Regions from separate parts of the Exiguobacterium sp. s138 genome, predicted to be linked through region 1. Evidence: riboswitches for the same ligand, from Rfam matches in the RefSeq annotation. Region 1 holds a riboswitch; the other holds the start of a gene.
What was found. A riboswitch is a leader RNA that binds a small molecule or an ion and turns the genes downstream of it on or off. The one in region 1 is predicted to bind S-adenosylmethionine.
Positions count from the first base shown of each region.

Region 1 (8,046 bases):
AGTGCTGTTGCAACGAACAGTGCATTCCCGAGTCCCCAACCACCGCGTAACGCGACGAGTGTCCAGATGCTGTCGGCTTGTGATGCAAAACCGGCAACCGTAGCGATGACGGCAATCCCGAGCATCAGTGTTCCTTTTTGACCGATCCGCGAAGAAATCGCACCGGTGATCAGCATCGCAAACGCCATGACGGCGTTATAGCTTGTAAATAAGAGTGTGACTTCACTTTTGGAAGCTTCCAGGTTTTCAGCAATCGTCGGTAAAACCGGATTGACGAGCCCCATTCCCATGAATGCCGTGATACTGGCAAAAAATACGGCCCAAACAGCAATCGGTTGATGCAGCAAACCGTGTTTACTTTCCGCTAAGACTGTTTCAGGCGCAAGTGTTGTTGTTTTTTCAGCAAGAGCCATATAAATCCTTCTTTCTTAAATAAACTGTTTGAAGGAGTGACGGATGACGTCACCGCGACTGATGATTCCGACGAGCTTTCCGTCTTTGAGAATCGGTAATTTTTTAATTCGTTTTGCGCCGAGTGTCGCCGCAATTTCTTCCATTTCCGTTTCTGTCGTAGCCGTCACGACTTTCCGGCGTGCCATCTCCATGACCGGTCGCGTCAAGATGTGACGGACCCGTTCTTCGTAATTTTCGTCATCACCTTTGATGACATCGACGTACAAAAACGTATCGACAATGATGTCTTTATGTTTGCCGATGGCCCGCATGATATCGCCGTCGCTGATATAGCCGACGACTTCCTGCTCTCCGTTGACGACCGGAACCCCACTGATACCGGACGTGATAAAACGTTCAACCACCGTGCGGATCGTATCCTGTTCGTTGACGGTAATGACTGTTTCTTTCATCGATTGATAAGCTTTCATCGGAATTCTCCTTCATCAGATGCTGTAATTAAAAGATGTAATTAAAATAAGTTCATAACAATAAGTTTCACGATACAATTAAATAACATTTATGATTGTATAATACAACTATAACCTTGTCAAGAAGCCTGCCTTTGATTGACAGAGGACAGCTCGTGCGTAATGATGAGGGCAATGAATGCTAATGAGAGGTGACAACATGTCGAATCAATCCCTGGAAACAATCGAACTGGAACTGGCGATTCTCATTCGCCGTTTAACGACGGCAACGGCGGATAATCGGAACTTGGACCGTGCTTCCTACCTGCTTTTGCGCCAGTTATTACATTCTGGCCAAGTCGGTGTCAAAACCCTTGCCCGTGAGTTACAACTTGACGTCTCGACCGTCAGCCGGCAAGCTGCTGCGCTCGATCAGAAAAAATTAGTCGAAAAAATAAAAGACCCGACAGACGGCCGGGCCTTCTTTTACAACATCACAGATTACGGTCAACAAGAGCTCGAAATTTACCGGACAGCCCGTTTAACAAGCATCGAACGGTTATTACATGACTGGCCGGATGAAGATGCCGAATCGTTCGGTCGGTTGCTGAAACAGTTCAACCAAGCGTTACGGGAACGGTGAGTTTCTGAAAATACGAAATATCAGTCTAAAAAGAGGACGGATGCAAAATTCCGCTCTCTTTTTTTGTCCTTCATTAGATACGACTTCCGGTTAACCGATTGTCACCTTTTGCTGAATCCGCTCAATCTGCTCCGGTGTCGTCCGACAACATCCGCCGATTAACCGGGCACCTGCGGCATACCATTCCGGAGCAATGTCTTCAAACGCTGTACACACTGTTTCACCGGACCAGGTCTTGCTGACCGGATCATACTGCTCACCGGAATTCGGATAGACGATAATCGGGACATCCGTCAGTTGTTTTAATGTCGTGATGAACTCTGTCGCAATCGATGCCGGAAAACAGTTCGCGCCGATCGCCGCCAGTTGCGGATGATCTCCTAACGCTTCGATACATTCACTCAACGGTGTTCCTTCACTGATGTGTGTTGCGTCACGCAGGGAAAAGGCAAGCCAGGCCGATTGTTCCGGAAACTCCTCGAGCAGCCGGAACAGCATTTTCGCTTCCTGCAAGGAGGGAATCGTCTCAAATGCCAACACGTCCGCCCCTGCCGCGATTAACGCTTCCAGACGAGGACGGTGGAAAGCTTCAAGTTGCGCATCGTCGACTCCGTAATGACCGATGTATTCGGATCCGTCCGAGAGATAGGCACCATAAGGACCAATCGATCCCGCAATCAAAGCGTGATCCGCTGCCGGTCCGGTTTCCGCACGTGCCTGCTGTGCCAGATAGACCGTTTGTTTCATCAGCTCGATCGCTTCCTCTTCTTTAATCCCCCGGCTGCTGAAGCCGGCGACACTCGCTTGGTAGCTGGACGTGATGGCGCAATCCGCCCCGATTTTAAAATAATCCGCATGGACGCGGTGAATCTGTTCCGGTTCTTCAAGCAGTACCCGGGCCGACCAAAGCGGATCATCGAGATTTCTCCCATGGCGTTCAAGTTCCGTCGCCAGTGCTCCGTCCAATAAAATATAGGGTTTTTCTTTTAACAGTTGTTCAACTGGATTGTTGTTCTTTGACATCTTCCACACTCCGTTTCCATGATGTTTTTGTCAGATGATGAACGATGTAACAGACCGCGATAAACGGAACCCCGAAATAGAGGGCGACCCGTTGCGTCGGATCAAAGGCGATTCCGATCAATGAAGCCAAACACATTAAAAACGACAGAATCGGTACAAACGGATACCAGGGCGTCCGGTAAACCAAATCGTTTAGATCATGCCCCTCTTGCAGATAGCGCTTGCGGAACATGAACTGTGAGGCGCTGATACTCATCCAGACAACGACGACTGCCAGTCCCGAGATCGAGACAAGCGCAATGTAGACGGAACCCGGTGCATAGACGCTGGAGAACAGGGCAAGCAGACCACCGAGCATACTGAAGAGAACGGCACGTGTCGGTACTCCGCTCGCATTTAATTTAGAAAAGTACGGCGTAATCATCCGTTGATCGGATAAAGACCAAAGCATCCGTGATGCGGCGTACAGACCGGAGTTCGCTGCCGATAAAATCGCTGTCAGGATGACGAAGTTCATGATGTCTGCTGCAAACGGGAGACCGATCCGTTCGAACACGGCAACGAACGGACTTTCGAGCACTCCTTTTGAGTCATTCGGTAACAGAATCGCGAGCACAATGATCGTTCCGACAAAAAATAGCACGAGCCGGAAGACAGTCGTTCGAATGGCCAGCGGCACCGTTCGTTTCGGATCAACGGCTTCACCTGCCGCAATCCCGATCAACTCTGTTCCGGAATAGGCAAAGTTGACCGCGAGCATGGTCATCAAGATGGCGAATGCTCCGTGTGGAAACAGTCCACCCTCCGTCAAAGGAGCAAGCATCGGAGCCTGAGATCCCTCGGCAAGCGGTAAAAATCCGACGATTGCCGCTGTCCCTAAGACGATGAACACTAAAATCGTCAGCACCTTGACGGCGGAAAACCAAAATTCGACTTCTGCGAACAATCGAACCGTCAAGACGTTAATCCCTAAAATCATGACAACGAATAACGTGCTGAACAGCCAGACCGGAACGTCCGGAAACCAGCGTTGCATCAATAAACCGGCCGCCGTAAACTCTGAACCGAGCGCAACCGTCCAAGTCAGCCAGTAGAGCCAGGCGACGGTATAACCTGTTCCGGACCCAAGATATTTTGTCGCGTAACTGTGAAAGGCACCGGTTTCCGGCATATGTACGCTCAACTCTCCTAAACAGAGCATGACGAGATATACGGCAAGCGCTCCGACCAGGTACGATAAAATCGTGCCGACACGCCCTGCCTGCTCCAGCGTATACCCTGTACTTAAAAATAATCCCGTCCCGATGACACCGCCAAGTGACAGCATGACGATATGCCGGGATTCCATTTTCCGACGAAACGTTCCTTCTTTCATTGCTCCTCCACACTCCTCTTTCTCTCATAAAATAAAAAACGCACCCACATACATGGGTGCGTCGGTCGACAATAAAAAGAAGCTTATCGATCGGGTACGGCACCCGCAGGAATTAGCACAGTATCTTTCGACCTGTTGCTGAGGCTTCAAAGGGCCAGTCCCTCCACCTCTCTGGATAAGAATGTAATTTTTCATAACAGTACCAACCCCGTTCTGATATTGTCAACACAATTCAGAATTTATCATACAAAAAAACGTCTTACACCAAATTGGTATAAGACGTCTGTCGCTTATTTTTTCGCAAACAAATCGGCAGTCTTCAATGCCATTCGAACCGCTTTCCGGTTCAATGTGCCTTGTTGATGCTTCATTTCTTTTGTTTGATTGTTCAACTTGCCTTGAAGTGACTTGATTTTCTTATCTTTTTCAGCCATTTTTGCTTTATCGCGTTTTTGAGCAGCCACGATTTTTTGCTCTTCGGCTGGGAAGTATGATTCAAAACGTGAAACAGCTTCTTCGATGCTGATTCCTGTGATCGGTTTAACGACCGGGAGCAACTCTGCTTTTGCCATTTCGCGATCAAACGGAACGTTCTCCGGATAGTTCGTTTCTTTATAGATGTGCTCTAAATCATTTGTGTTCAAGAAATCAACGAAGTTGTCGAAGTTACGTGCCTGAACACGTGTCGGGCTTTGGAAGTCCGCCGACTCAATCACATCCGACAAGCGTGTGCTGTCCGTGATGTCATTTGCCCAGATGTGTGTCAATTGGTGATAATCCGTTAATTCACGCATCCGTGCATCTTTCGGAATCAGGATACTTGGTGTTCCGGCAAGTGTTGCCGTGATGTTACCGTGAAGACGTGCTCCGAAGCTGAAGTCAGCTTCTTTCAAGAAGTCGATCCATGTCTGTGCGTTCAGGAAGAAACGGACACGGTCGTTCATGTAAGTCGGATCCGACATCTTGACCGGATAGTTCGTGACCGATAAGTCAGCAATCGGATGTGTCCCTGTGTACGTCAAGCGTAACTCTTTCATCCATTGCGGGATGAAGTAATGGTTCGGGTACTCTTCCATTCCGCGTGTGATGAAGTTAAGGACGTTTTGCGGTGCAAGACGTGACGAGTTGACACCGATCATTGAATCTTTTGTGATATTCGTTTCACGAATTTTCAAATCACGACCAAACGCATACATCGATGGGCAACCGATGACTTTGTGATCGATTCCTTCGCGGAAACCAAGACGCGTCAAATATTTTGATGTGATTTCGCCGCGAAGTCCAAGCATGCTTGAGCGCTCAAGAACTGCGCTGACAAACGCTTTAACGTCTTCATCAAATGAGAAACCGTCGTTTAAATTCGCTTCAAACGGTGCGCGTAAACCGACACCGATGACGACGACCGGAATCTTTAGTTTTTTAATCAATTTTGTATATTTACGAAGTGTCGGGACGAATTCTTTACGGAATGCATCAGCGAGTGGAATGACATATAAATCGAAGTTCGCATTGATTTCATCTGCACGCTCTTCTTCATAGTAGTAGTAATCCGGTGTGATCGTCGTGCCCTCTGTCATCAAGGTGCGGAAAATACTGTATTGATAAATCAGGTTTCCGACGTTCCCTCCGATTGAGTTATGCTTCATCAAATATTCTGCGTCGAACTGTTCAAACGGTGTCATACCCGCACGGATAATAATACGTTTCATGTAAAATAATTCCCCTCTCACTTCTGTTTTCATTTAAAAAATATAAAATATATTTTGCTTTTTTAACCATCTTGTCTTTTCAAGGATAGTTGAATGCAATTCAGCAAGTCAACGAATAGCTGAAAATTACACATTATTGTGGATTATGAAAAATATAGGCTCAATACAACCTAACAAATGTTCCCTATATAACAACTAGTTAAACATCTTTTCTCGACATACGATAAATTTTGAGATTTGCATAAATCGCCGGCAACATCACTTGCGTCGCTTCATCTTTCGAAAGAAGTGTGCCGAACAAATGAGCTGACTCGACTTCATTACCTTTCTCCATGTCACGTTGTAAGGACGACTTCATCGTTTCATCCATTTGTGCGATCTGTTGCTGTTGAATCTGTTCAATCCCATCACTGAACACAGCACCTTGGCGTTCCATCGCTTCTTTGGCTTCCGTTGCCAGGCGGCGGATCATCATCATTCCTTCTTCCTGCGAACGAATCGGACCGATTGCTGAACGGAAAAGCGACGTCACACCGGAAAACGTCGTGATGAACAGATACTTATTCCACATATCGCGGATAATCGTATCTGAATAGTTGATCGGAGCCGCTGTTCCGGTCAAATGCTGTTTCAATTCTTCCAAGCGGTCTGTCCGCGTTCCCGGCAATGGACCAAATAACAGATGGTGGGACGGACTCGTCTGTACGATGTGTCCTTTTCCATCAAGCGTTGATTCGATGAAACAGAGTCCGCCCAGCACACGTTCCGCTCCGAAGTGTTGCTCCAGTTGCTTTAAATGGGCCATTCCGTTTAGCAACGGCAAAATATATGTATCGGTTGCGACGAACGGTTCGATGTCCTCTAACACCTGCTCCAGATGATAGGCCTTGGTCGATAAAAGAATGACATCAAACGTTCCTTTTTCTCCGGTCCGGATCAGACGCGGAGAACAGGTAATATCTCCATGCAGACTCTTGACCTGAAGTCCCGCACGCAATTCCTCAAACCGGCGTTCACGGACTAAAAATGTGACGTCTTCCCCTTTTTCCGCCAATCGTGCCCCGAAATAACCACCGACGGCACCGGCACCGACTACTAAAATTTTCATTTTATCCCTCCATCTGACTGATGTCTTCCGATCTGTTCTACGCTTTCGTTCTCTAGCCTATCACATCGAAAAGCCGTAATTTTGATAAAGATGACAATTTAATTAAAGCGCTTGCATTTTAGTTTTCCTCGTTTATACTACTTGTATACAAGTATACTTATTCGACAAAGAGGGTGTTTTTTATGTCTGATCTTTTATACCCGATTAAATGGTTATCAAAAGCATCCGCCGGTGATCGTGTCGCCCATGAACTGCGGATGCGGATCATTTCCGGCAAGATCGAGAGCGGTACCGTCCTATCCGAAAACAAACTGGCTGCTGATTTTTCCGTCAGCCGGTCTCCTGTCCGGGATGCCCTGAAGGTATTGGCGTCAGAACGCATCATCCGGTTGGAACGCATGGGCGCCGTCGTCGTCGGACTGTCCAAACAAGACATCCAGGAAATTTACGATGTCCGTCTGTTAATCGAGACGTTCGTCTTCGAGCGGATCGTTAAGATGGATCGAAAGGACCTGGTTCGTGAACTGAGCAAGGTGCTCGAAATGATGAAAATTGCCGTCAAATACAAAGACGCAGATGAATTTTCCTATCAGGATGTTTTGTTCCATGAAACAATTATCCGGTCAATTGACCACGGATACGTCAGCATGATGTGGCAGAATCTCAAACCTGTCATGGAAAGCTTCATCCTGCTGTCGATGCGTCAACGAATCGAAGACGATATAGAAGATTTTGACCGGATTCTCGAGAACCATGCCCTCTACATCGAAGCAATCGAGACCGGCGACCGCAAACGAATGATTGCTTCGCTGCATCAGAACTTCGATGATGTGCAAGAAGTTGAGGATTTATGGAAATCGCAACAACTGATGACGAAAGGAGTCGAACCACATGACTGAACACATGCTAGGGATTGATATCGGGACGACGAGCACCAAAGCCGTACTCTTTACGACAAAAGGGGAAGTCGTCGGACAAACGAACGTCGGTTATCCGCTGCACACGCCGAATCGTTCGACGGCGGAGCAGGATCCGGAAGAGATCTTCCATGCCGTGCTCGAAAGCATCCGGTTGATGACGAAACAACATCCGACCGAGCAACCGAAGTTCGTCGCCTTCAGCAGTGCGATGCACAGCTTGATTGCGATAGATGAACACGATCAACCGCTGACCGCCTGCATCACGTGGGCCGACAGCCGGAGCGAAGTCTGGTCGAACCGAATCAAGGAACAGTACGGTTACTCGATTTATCACCGCACCGGAACTCCGGTCCATCCGATGTCGCCGCTCAGTAAGATTTGCTGGCTCGTCGAAGAACATCCGGA
Region 1 is NZ_JACSMW010000004.1:183,033-191,078, forward strand. Features, by position in the region: gene KNP91_RS11045 (MFS transporter) at 1-413, opposite strand, end outside; gene KNP91_RS11050 (CBS domain-containing protein) at 429-884, opposite strand; gene KNP91_RS11055 (MarR family winged helix-turn-helix transcriptional regulator) at 1,084-1,506, shown strand; gene mmuM (homocysteine S-methyltransferase) at 1,597-2,529, opposite strand; gene KNP91_RS11065 (amino acid permease) at 2,504-3,904, opposite strand; SAM riboswitch class I at 3,985-4,086, opposite strand; gene KNP91_RS11070 (polysaccharide pyruvyl transferase family protein) at 4,195-5,613, opposite strand; gene KNP91_RS11075 (ketopantoate reductase family protein) at 5,813-6,721, opposite strand; gene KNP91_RS11080 (GntR family transcriptional regulator) at 6,904-7,620, shown strand; gene gntK (gluconokinase) at 7,613-8,046, shown strand, end outside.

Region 2 (8,046 bases), on a different contig from region 1:
CAGGTACGGATCTTGAATGGCTAAATCACGATAGATGCCGTAAACCATGACCGGATGGGTCTTTCGTAAATCGATTAATTTTCGGTAAAATGCCAGCACGGAATTCGGATCCTGTTCCGCCGCTTCGACATTGATTTCACGGTAGTTCGGATTGACCGCCATCCATGGTGTCCCTATGGTAAATCCGGCTGCTTTGCCCGTATTCCACTGCATCGGTGTCCGTGAGTTGTCACGTGCCCGTAACTGCATCGACGACAGGACCGTTCCGGGCGATTCGCCGGCCGCAATCCGCTCGGCGTATTGATTCCGAAACGCCACGTCCTGATAGGACTCCGGGTCCGAAAAACGAATGCCGGTCATGCCGATTTCTTCCCCTTGATAAATATACGGGATGCCCGGTAACGTATGAAGCATCAAGCCCAGTAGCTTGGCACTTTCGACACGATACCGTTCGCTTCCGAACCGGGTCACCTGACGGGTGTGGTCATGGTTATTCAAAAACTGTGACGCGACTCCGCTCGGATAAAGCGCTTCGTACCAGCGCTTCTGGATTTGTTTGAAGCGCGGTAAATCCATCGTCTCCATGTCGTCCGCGACTTCAAAGTGAAACAAGGTTCGCAACTCATCTCGTTCTTCGCCGACATACAGCAATCCGTCTTCCGGTCCGACGAACGGAATTTCACCGACGGTAAAGAGGTCCGTCCCCGCCAACACTTCCCGGTGCATCTCCTGCAACAACTCGTGAATGCCCGGCTGATTCCCTAAGTACGATAAATCCAAAGGATCCGCGACATCATCGTACGTCGCCCGTTTCTTGATCAGATTGATGACATCCATCCGGAAGCCGTCGATTCCCTTGTCGGCCCACCAGTGCATCATCGAATAAACAGCTTCCCGTACAGCCGGTTGTTCCCAGTTCAAGTCCGGCTGTTCGGACGCAAACGAATGGAAATAATACTGTTCGCGCGTCTCATCCCACGTCCAGGGACTCGGTGCGAAATAGGAGCGCCAATTGTTCGGCGGTGTTCCTTTGACTCCGTCCTGCCAAATGTACCAATCGGCCTTCTCGTTCGTCCGACTGCTGCGGGATTCCTTAAACCACGCATGTTGATCACTCGTATGATTGACGACTAAATCAAGAATCAATTTCAGCCCCCGTTCATGCGCTGCTGTAATCAATGCTTCCAGGTCGGACATCGTTCCCGCCTTTTTCATGATGGTATAGTAGTCGGAAATATCGTAGCCATTGTCGACATCCGGTGATGTATAACAGGGATTTAACCAGATGACATCGACACCAAGCGACGCGATGTAATCCAACTTTTCCATCACCCCGCGTAAATCGCCCATTCCATCTCCATCCGAATCCTTAAAACTGCGCCAATACACTTGATAGACAACGGCTTCTTTCCACCAGGCTCGATTCATCCCATCAGCTCCTTTGTGATTCAATCGTCTTCTAGTTCAGTGTATCAAAAACACGAAAGCTATCGGTTCTTTTTACCAATTATCAGCAGTTATTAAAAAACTCTTTTATTTTTTCTGAAAATTCGTTATCCTTGACGACAATACCCAACAAGGAGGAAGACAAATGAAACATTTTGCCCCATCGATCGCGATTGATCGGTTACCCGCTCCGGTCTTCGCTGAGCTTGCCCAGCGAATTGGTTCCGTCAAAGCCGCCGGCCACGATGTCATCACGCTTGGTCAAGGAACACCGGATCAGACGACACCTGTACATATTCTAGATGCCTTAAAAGAGGCGATTAATGACGCGGCGAATCTCCAGTATCCGCCGTTTCGCGGCCATGATTTCCTCAAACAGGCCGTTGCTGACTTTTATCAGACGGAGTTTGGTGTAACGATTGATCCGGCTTCCGAAGTCGCCATTCTGCTCGGAAGTAAAGCGGGCATCGTCGCGTTACCGCAAACGATCGTCAATCCGGGCGAAGGCGTCATCGTTCCGGATCCCGGCTACCCCGACTACCTGTCCGGTGCGGCCCTTGCCGGAGCTTACCCGATTACCTTGCCGCTCCTTGCGGAAAATGCCTTTTTACCCGACTACACGCTGCTCGATACGACGGACGTCGAACGGGCTCGGATGCTGTTCCTCAACTATCCGAGTAATCCGACTGGTGCGACCGCGACGGCGGAAGCTTTTGAACAGACCGTCGCCTTCGCTGACGCGAACGACATCTGCGTCGTCCATGACCTGGCGTACGGCGGCATCAGCTTTGACGGTCCGACCCGAAGCTTCCTCCAGACGGAAGGCGCAAAAAATGTCGGAATCGAACTGTTTTCGTTATCGAAACGCTTTAATATGTCCGGTTTCCGGATTGCCTTCGCGATTGGTAACCCGTCCGTCATCTCAAGTATCGAGACGTACCAGGAACACTTATACGTCAGTGCCTTCACACCGATCCAGCATGCGGCGACGGTTGCCCTCTCAAGCGATCAGACGTGTGTCCGCGAACTCAGTGCCCTGTATGAAGCGCGTCGTGATGCCTTATTCGGTAAATTACAGGAGATTGGATGGGAAGGACCGGTCCCGGGTGGTTCGTTCTTCGTTTGGTTGCCGGTCCCGTCCGGCTTTACGTCGCAAAGCTTTACCGACCATCTGCTCGACGAAGCACACGTCGCTGTCACACCGGGACATTTCTTTGGTGAATACGGTGAAGGCTACGTCCGGATCAGCCTGATTGCCGACGCCGAACGATTGGTCGAAGCTGCCGAACGGATCGGTCAGTTGAATCTGTTTCAACAAACAGTTGCGGAATAATTCCGAAAAAATGTTTGACAAATGGGAATGATTTCCGTTACAGTAAGTCCCAACAGCATATCTACTTATCGAGAGCGACCGAGGGATTAGGCCCAACGACGTCCGGCAACCACCTTTAAGGAACGGTGCCACATCCTACAGAATGTTTCATTCTGAGAGATAAGTTACGAAATCTTACACTTCGTCGCTTTTTTCTGGTTGCTCTTAACTGGAAAAAGGCGATTTTTTTGTATAGGGAGGAAACAGCAGATGATTGAATTCAAAGGCATCACCAAACGGTTCGTACGTGACCGGACACCGATTTTCGCCCTGCGTGACGTCAACTTAACGATTCAGCAAGGAGAAATTTTTGGCATCATCGGTGAATCCGGTGCCGGAAAAAGTACGTTGCTGCGCTTGATCAACGGACTCGAAACACCGACCCAAGGAACGGTCAAAGTATCAGGTGTCAAACTGTCCGATTTATCCAAAGGCAGCCTAAGAGAGTTGCGCCTGAAGATCGGAATGATCTTTCAACATTTCCAATTGATTCAATCGCGGAACGTTTCCGACAACATCGGATTTGCCTTAAAAGCAGCCGGCGTCAAACGCAGTGAGTTCCCAAGCCGAATTAAAGAACTTGTCACGCTAGTCGGACTTGAAGGATTTGAGACGAACTTCCCAAGTCAACTCAGTGGCGGACAAAAACAACGGGTCGGGATTGCCCGCGCCCTTGCGAATAATCCGAGCGTCCTGTTATGTGACGAAGCCACGTCCGCTCTCGATCCAGTCACGACACTGCAAATCCTGGATTTGCTGAAGGACTTGAATGAACGGCTTGGCTTGACGATCATCCTGATCACCCATGAAATCGATGTCGTCAAACAAATCTGCCACCGCGTTGCCGTCATGGCGCAAGGTGAAGTCGTCGAAGTTGCGAACACCTACGACATATTTAGTCAGCCGACCCATGACGTCACAAAACATTACGTCGACACGGCACTCCAAATCGAATTGCCGGAACGGATACTCCGGACAACACCCGGCAAAATCATCCGTCTGCAATTCACGGGAGAAAAGACCGGTGAGAGCACGCTGTCAGAAGCGATCAAACAGTTTGATATTTCCGTCAGCATCCTCCACGGAAAGGTCGATTATATTCAAAACGTTGCCTTCGGAGTCCTGATCGTCAGCTTGACAGGTCCGACGCTTCATGTGAACCGGGCTCTGACATGGCTCGAAGAACAACTCCACACGCTTGAGGTGATCCAGGATGTGGCTTGAACGAGTTGAAATCATGTTACCGGATCTTGCGAAAGCTTTAGCGGAGACGGCGTTGATGGTCGGGATTTCCCTCGGTTTTGCGCTCGTCGTCGGGATTCCACTCGGGATTTTACTGTTCATCACGGACCGGGGACTGTTTTTCCAAAACGTCGTCGTTCGCAGCATCTTGGACTTTTTCGTCAATATCGTCCGTTCGTTGCCGTTCATCATCCTGCTCGTCGCCTTAATTCCGCTGACCCAACTGTTACTGGATAATACAATCGGACCAACAGCCGCTTCCGTCAGCCTGAGTGTTGCTGCGATTCCGTTTCTCGCCCGGCTGGTCGAGACATCACTCCGGGAGATTCCCCCGGGATTGATTGAAGCAGCGGAAGCGTGCGGGGCTACGCCGGTCCGGATCATCATCAGTGCCCTGTTACCGGAAGCTCTTCCCGGGATCATTCAAGCCGTGACCTTGACGACGATCAGCCTGATCGGTTTTTCCGCAATGGCTGGTATCGTCGGTGGCGGTGGCGTTGGTGACCTTGCCATCCGCTTCGGCTATTACCGGTACGATAATGTCGTCATGATCGTGACGATCGTCGTCCTCGTCATCATTGTTCAAAGTATTCAGGGGCTCGGCAATGTTCTGGCCCGTCGTGCTGATAAACGTTAACCACACATAGAGAATCGTAAGGGAGAGAATGAATATGAAAAAACGTTATGCCTTTTTAGCAACAGGACTACTCGGAGCCGGAATTCTTGCCGGTTGCGGTGACGGCAGCGCCAAAGAAGAGAACAAGTCGATCAAGATCGGAGCGACAAGCGGTCCTTACAGCGATATGGTCAAAGAAGCGATCCAGCCCGGTCTTGAAAAGAAAGGATACGACGTTGAAATCGTCGAGTTCGGGGATTATATTCAACCGAACATTGCGCTTGGCAGTGGTGATATCGATGCCAACCTGTTCCAGCATTCGATTTATCTGAAGACGTTTGCGAAGGAAAAGAACCTCGATCTTAAAGGACTGATTACCGTCCCGACGGCACCGATGGGACTATACAGCAAATCCTACAAGTCGCTTGATGACGTCAAGACGGGAGCGGAAGTCGCGACACCAAACGATCCGACGAACCAGGCCCGGGCACTGAATCTGTTGGCTGAACAAGGTTGGATTGAACTCAAAGCCGACGCGGACCCGTTGACGGTCTCTGAAAAAGATATCGCAAAGAATCCGAAGAAACTTGTCATCAAACCCCTCGAGGCCGCTCAACTGCCGCGTGCCATTGACAGTGTCGATATCTCTGCCGTTCCGGGAAACTTTGCGTTAGCTGCGAAATTTGATTTACTCGATGCACTGGCACTCGAAAAAATGGATGAGCAGTACCGCAACCTGGTCGCCATCAAAACTTCTAATGCAGATAAACAACTGGCGAAAGACTTAACGGCTGTCGTCAAATCGGATGACTTTAACGCTGTCATCGAAAAGTCCTTTAAAGGCTTCAGTAAACCCGAGTGGGCAAACTGACATAACTCTTTTTGTCTATTAGTTCATCTAAAGATGATATAAAACCCCTGAAACAGCTGCCTCCCCTTACAAAAAGGAGGTGGAACGGTTTCAGGGGTTTTCCATTGAATGATGACGCTTTGAGAAGACAAGGCTTCGTCAATCAAAAGCCCGCTCTCATTTTTAAAGATAGGATTCAAATCTAGATGGTGCGTCATCCATCTACAGATTGATTCACACAAAAGAACCCCAATTTCTCTTTCGCGAAATCGGGGTGATACGTATATTTTCGTTTTAAATGTTACTTCAGGGCGTCCGGAAATTAATCGTAAAGTACGGTGCATTGTCACGGAACGCGACACCGGTATCCGCCTGTTCGAAGGTCTTGTTCATGATGTTATCACGGTGTCCTTTGGAGTTCATCAAGCCCCAGTGCGCTGCAAAGACATTCGGATAGCCCATCGACAGATTTTCTCCGGCTGCCGAGAAGCGGATCCCGTTTTCTTTCATTCGAGCAAACGGGTTACGTCCTTCCGGATCGGTATGAGAGAAGAAATTATTCTTCGCCATGTTTTCGCTGTGTGCCCGCGTGACCGGTTTTAAGGGACTGTACGGTGTCAGCGCTCCGAGCTTATAATCGGCCCGGTCCCAGTTCATCAGACGCAACATCAGCTTCTCATCTGTCGTTCGCAAGGCAGTGGACGCCTTGCCGTAAAATCCGCTTTTCTTCGCTTCGACTTCTTTTGGGATCGCGAGTGTCGCTTTGACTTTATCGCCGTCGTGCTGATCAAAGAAATACGTCACGTACCGGTCATTCTTTTCATAGACGGCGGCATGATCGAGATTCAGCAAATAGTTCGTATTGCCTTTCCGGTACGACTTGACGGCTTTCCAGCCTTTTTTCGCAAGGGTCGATTCCGTGTCTTTATTTAAGACGGCCCCTTGCGTCGTCACACCGTTTTTCGAACGGTACTTTCCGTAATCCTTTCCGTCTTTCGTCAACGCCACGAACTCCTCTGTTGCCGTCCGCCTGACTTCCCAGTCATAACCCGGGTATTCACTTGTATATCGATCAATCAGCGTTCCGCCGCTTTTCGGGTAATCCGCTTCTGCTTGTTCCATCGGGGTATTCTCATAACTGAAGAAAGCGACCGCTGCTACTCCGAGTACTAACCACTTTTTCATGTACCTTTCGCCTCCTCATGTCTTCCATTACCCTAATTTTAAAAGAAATGCGTCTGTTCGAACAGTCTAAGCTGTCGTTTCAAGTGAAATCACACGATTCCCTGTTCCGCTTCACAGTTTTGACACATCTCAGATTTTTTGTGCAAAAGAGGTCTGACGTCTTTATTTATCGCATTCTCACACCATTATCATACATAAAATAAACTATTCTTTCCCTGTTGTTAAAATGTGTGAACATTCTTTTATTTTTATTCCCTTTAAATGTTGTTGCCGTTCCTGAAAACCCTCGCTATCATTAGAACTCGTAAGGAAAAAATAAGGAAATTCTATATAACCTCTACTTCCAAAGGAGTATGCCATGATTCTACTTTATTTTATCTATGAATCGATTACGTTTTTACCGATTCAACAGTATCTGTTTTCCGGATGGCTCATTTTAGTGTTGTTGACTGTCTCATTCAGTCTCGCTAATGCCCATGAAGAAGTCCATATCAGTCAACGGTTCGGTTTCGAACTCCTTGTTCCGGGTGTCGGTCATCTGTTACGCAAACAATTTCTTCCCGGTCTTGCCATTATCCTGTTATTGATCATCATTCATTTTACGTACATGTTCCGTGTCATCCCGTTAAACCTCGCGTTACTGCTTACCCTCACGATTAGTCTGCTGTCCTTTTTCTCTCTCTTTATCCGAATACACAAAAAAGCGGACAATTAAGTCCGCTTTTTTTAATACAACCGCTTAGTATTTCGTTGTTTCTTTTAATTTGTAACCATTCGACAGTTCAAGCCAAATCGTTTTGCCTTTTTTCGTTTTTACCTGGATATACGGACGTCCTTGAGAAACACGGAGTTCAAGTAAATCACCTTGTTGATCGGCATGTGTTTCGCTCGCTTTGTCCCATTTCCCGGCTAGTTTGCGTTCGATGAAGATATGGTTCCCTTTTTGAACGGCACGCCATTTTCCGATTTCCGCTTTTCCGTTAACGGCGACAGCACTTTCCATCCCTTGAATCGAAATGATGGCTGGATCGTGGTCACTCGCGCTACCGTCTGCTTCCATATAATCCGAGTTGATGTTGACGATATCAGAAGACGTATACGGCTTCAGGTTTTTTGAAATCAGAACATGGTCGAGAACCTGTGCGTTTCCGTTATAGACGTAAGAATAACGTTCCGATTTCGGAAGATCATCCACTGTATTCCAAAGGTTGTCGCCTTTTAAGATATCCAGTGTTTTCGAGAACTGGAAGTCATTCAAGTCACCGAGTACGACGACATTTGAATCTTTGACTTCTGTTTCCAGTTCATTAACGAAGTTTTGGACGATTCCGGCAA
Region 2 is NZ_JACSMW010000003.1:302,627-310,672, forward strand. Features, by position in the region: gene KNP91_RS08805 (alpha-glucosidase) at 1-1,428, opposite strand, end outside; gene KNP91_RS08810 (aminotransferase class I/II-fold pyridoxal phosphate-dependent enzyme) at 1,592-2,779, shown strand; SAM riboswitch class I at 2,842-2,945, shown strand; gene KNP91_RS08815 (methionine ABC transporter ATP-binding protein) at 3,029-4,042, shown strand; gene KNP91_RS08820 (methionine ABC transporter permease) at 4,032-4,697, shown strand; gene KNP91_RS08825 (MetQ/NlpA family ABC transporter substrate-binding protein) at 4,732-5,547, shown strand; gene KNP91_RS08830 (CAP domain-containing protein) at 5,833-6,711, opposite strand; gene KNP91_RS08835 (hypothetical protein) at 7,070-7,426, shown strand; gene KNP91_RS08840 (chitobiase/beta-hexosaminidase C-terminal domain-containing protein) at 7,451-8,046, opposite strand, start outside.
Region 2: linked by a shared signal. The riboswitch ahead of KNP91_RS08815 (methionine ABC transporter ATP-binding protein) and the one ahead of KNP91_RS11065 (amino acid permease) in region 1 are both predicted to bind S-adenosylmethionine.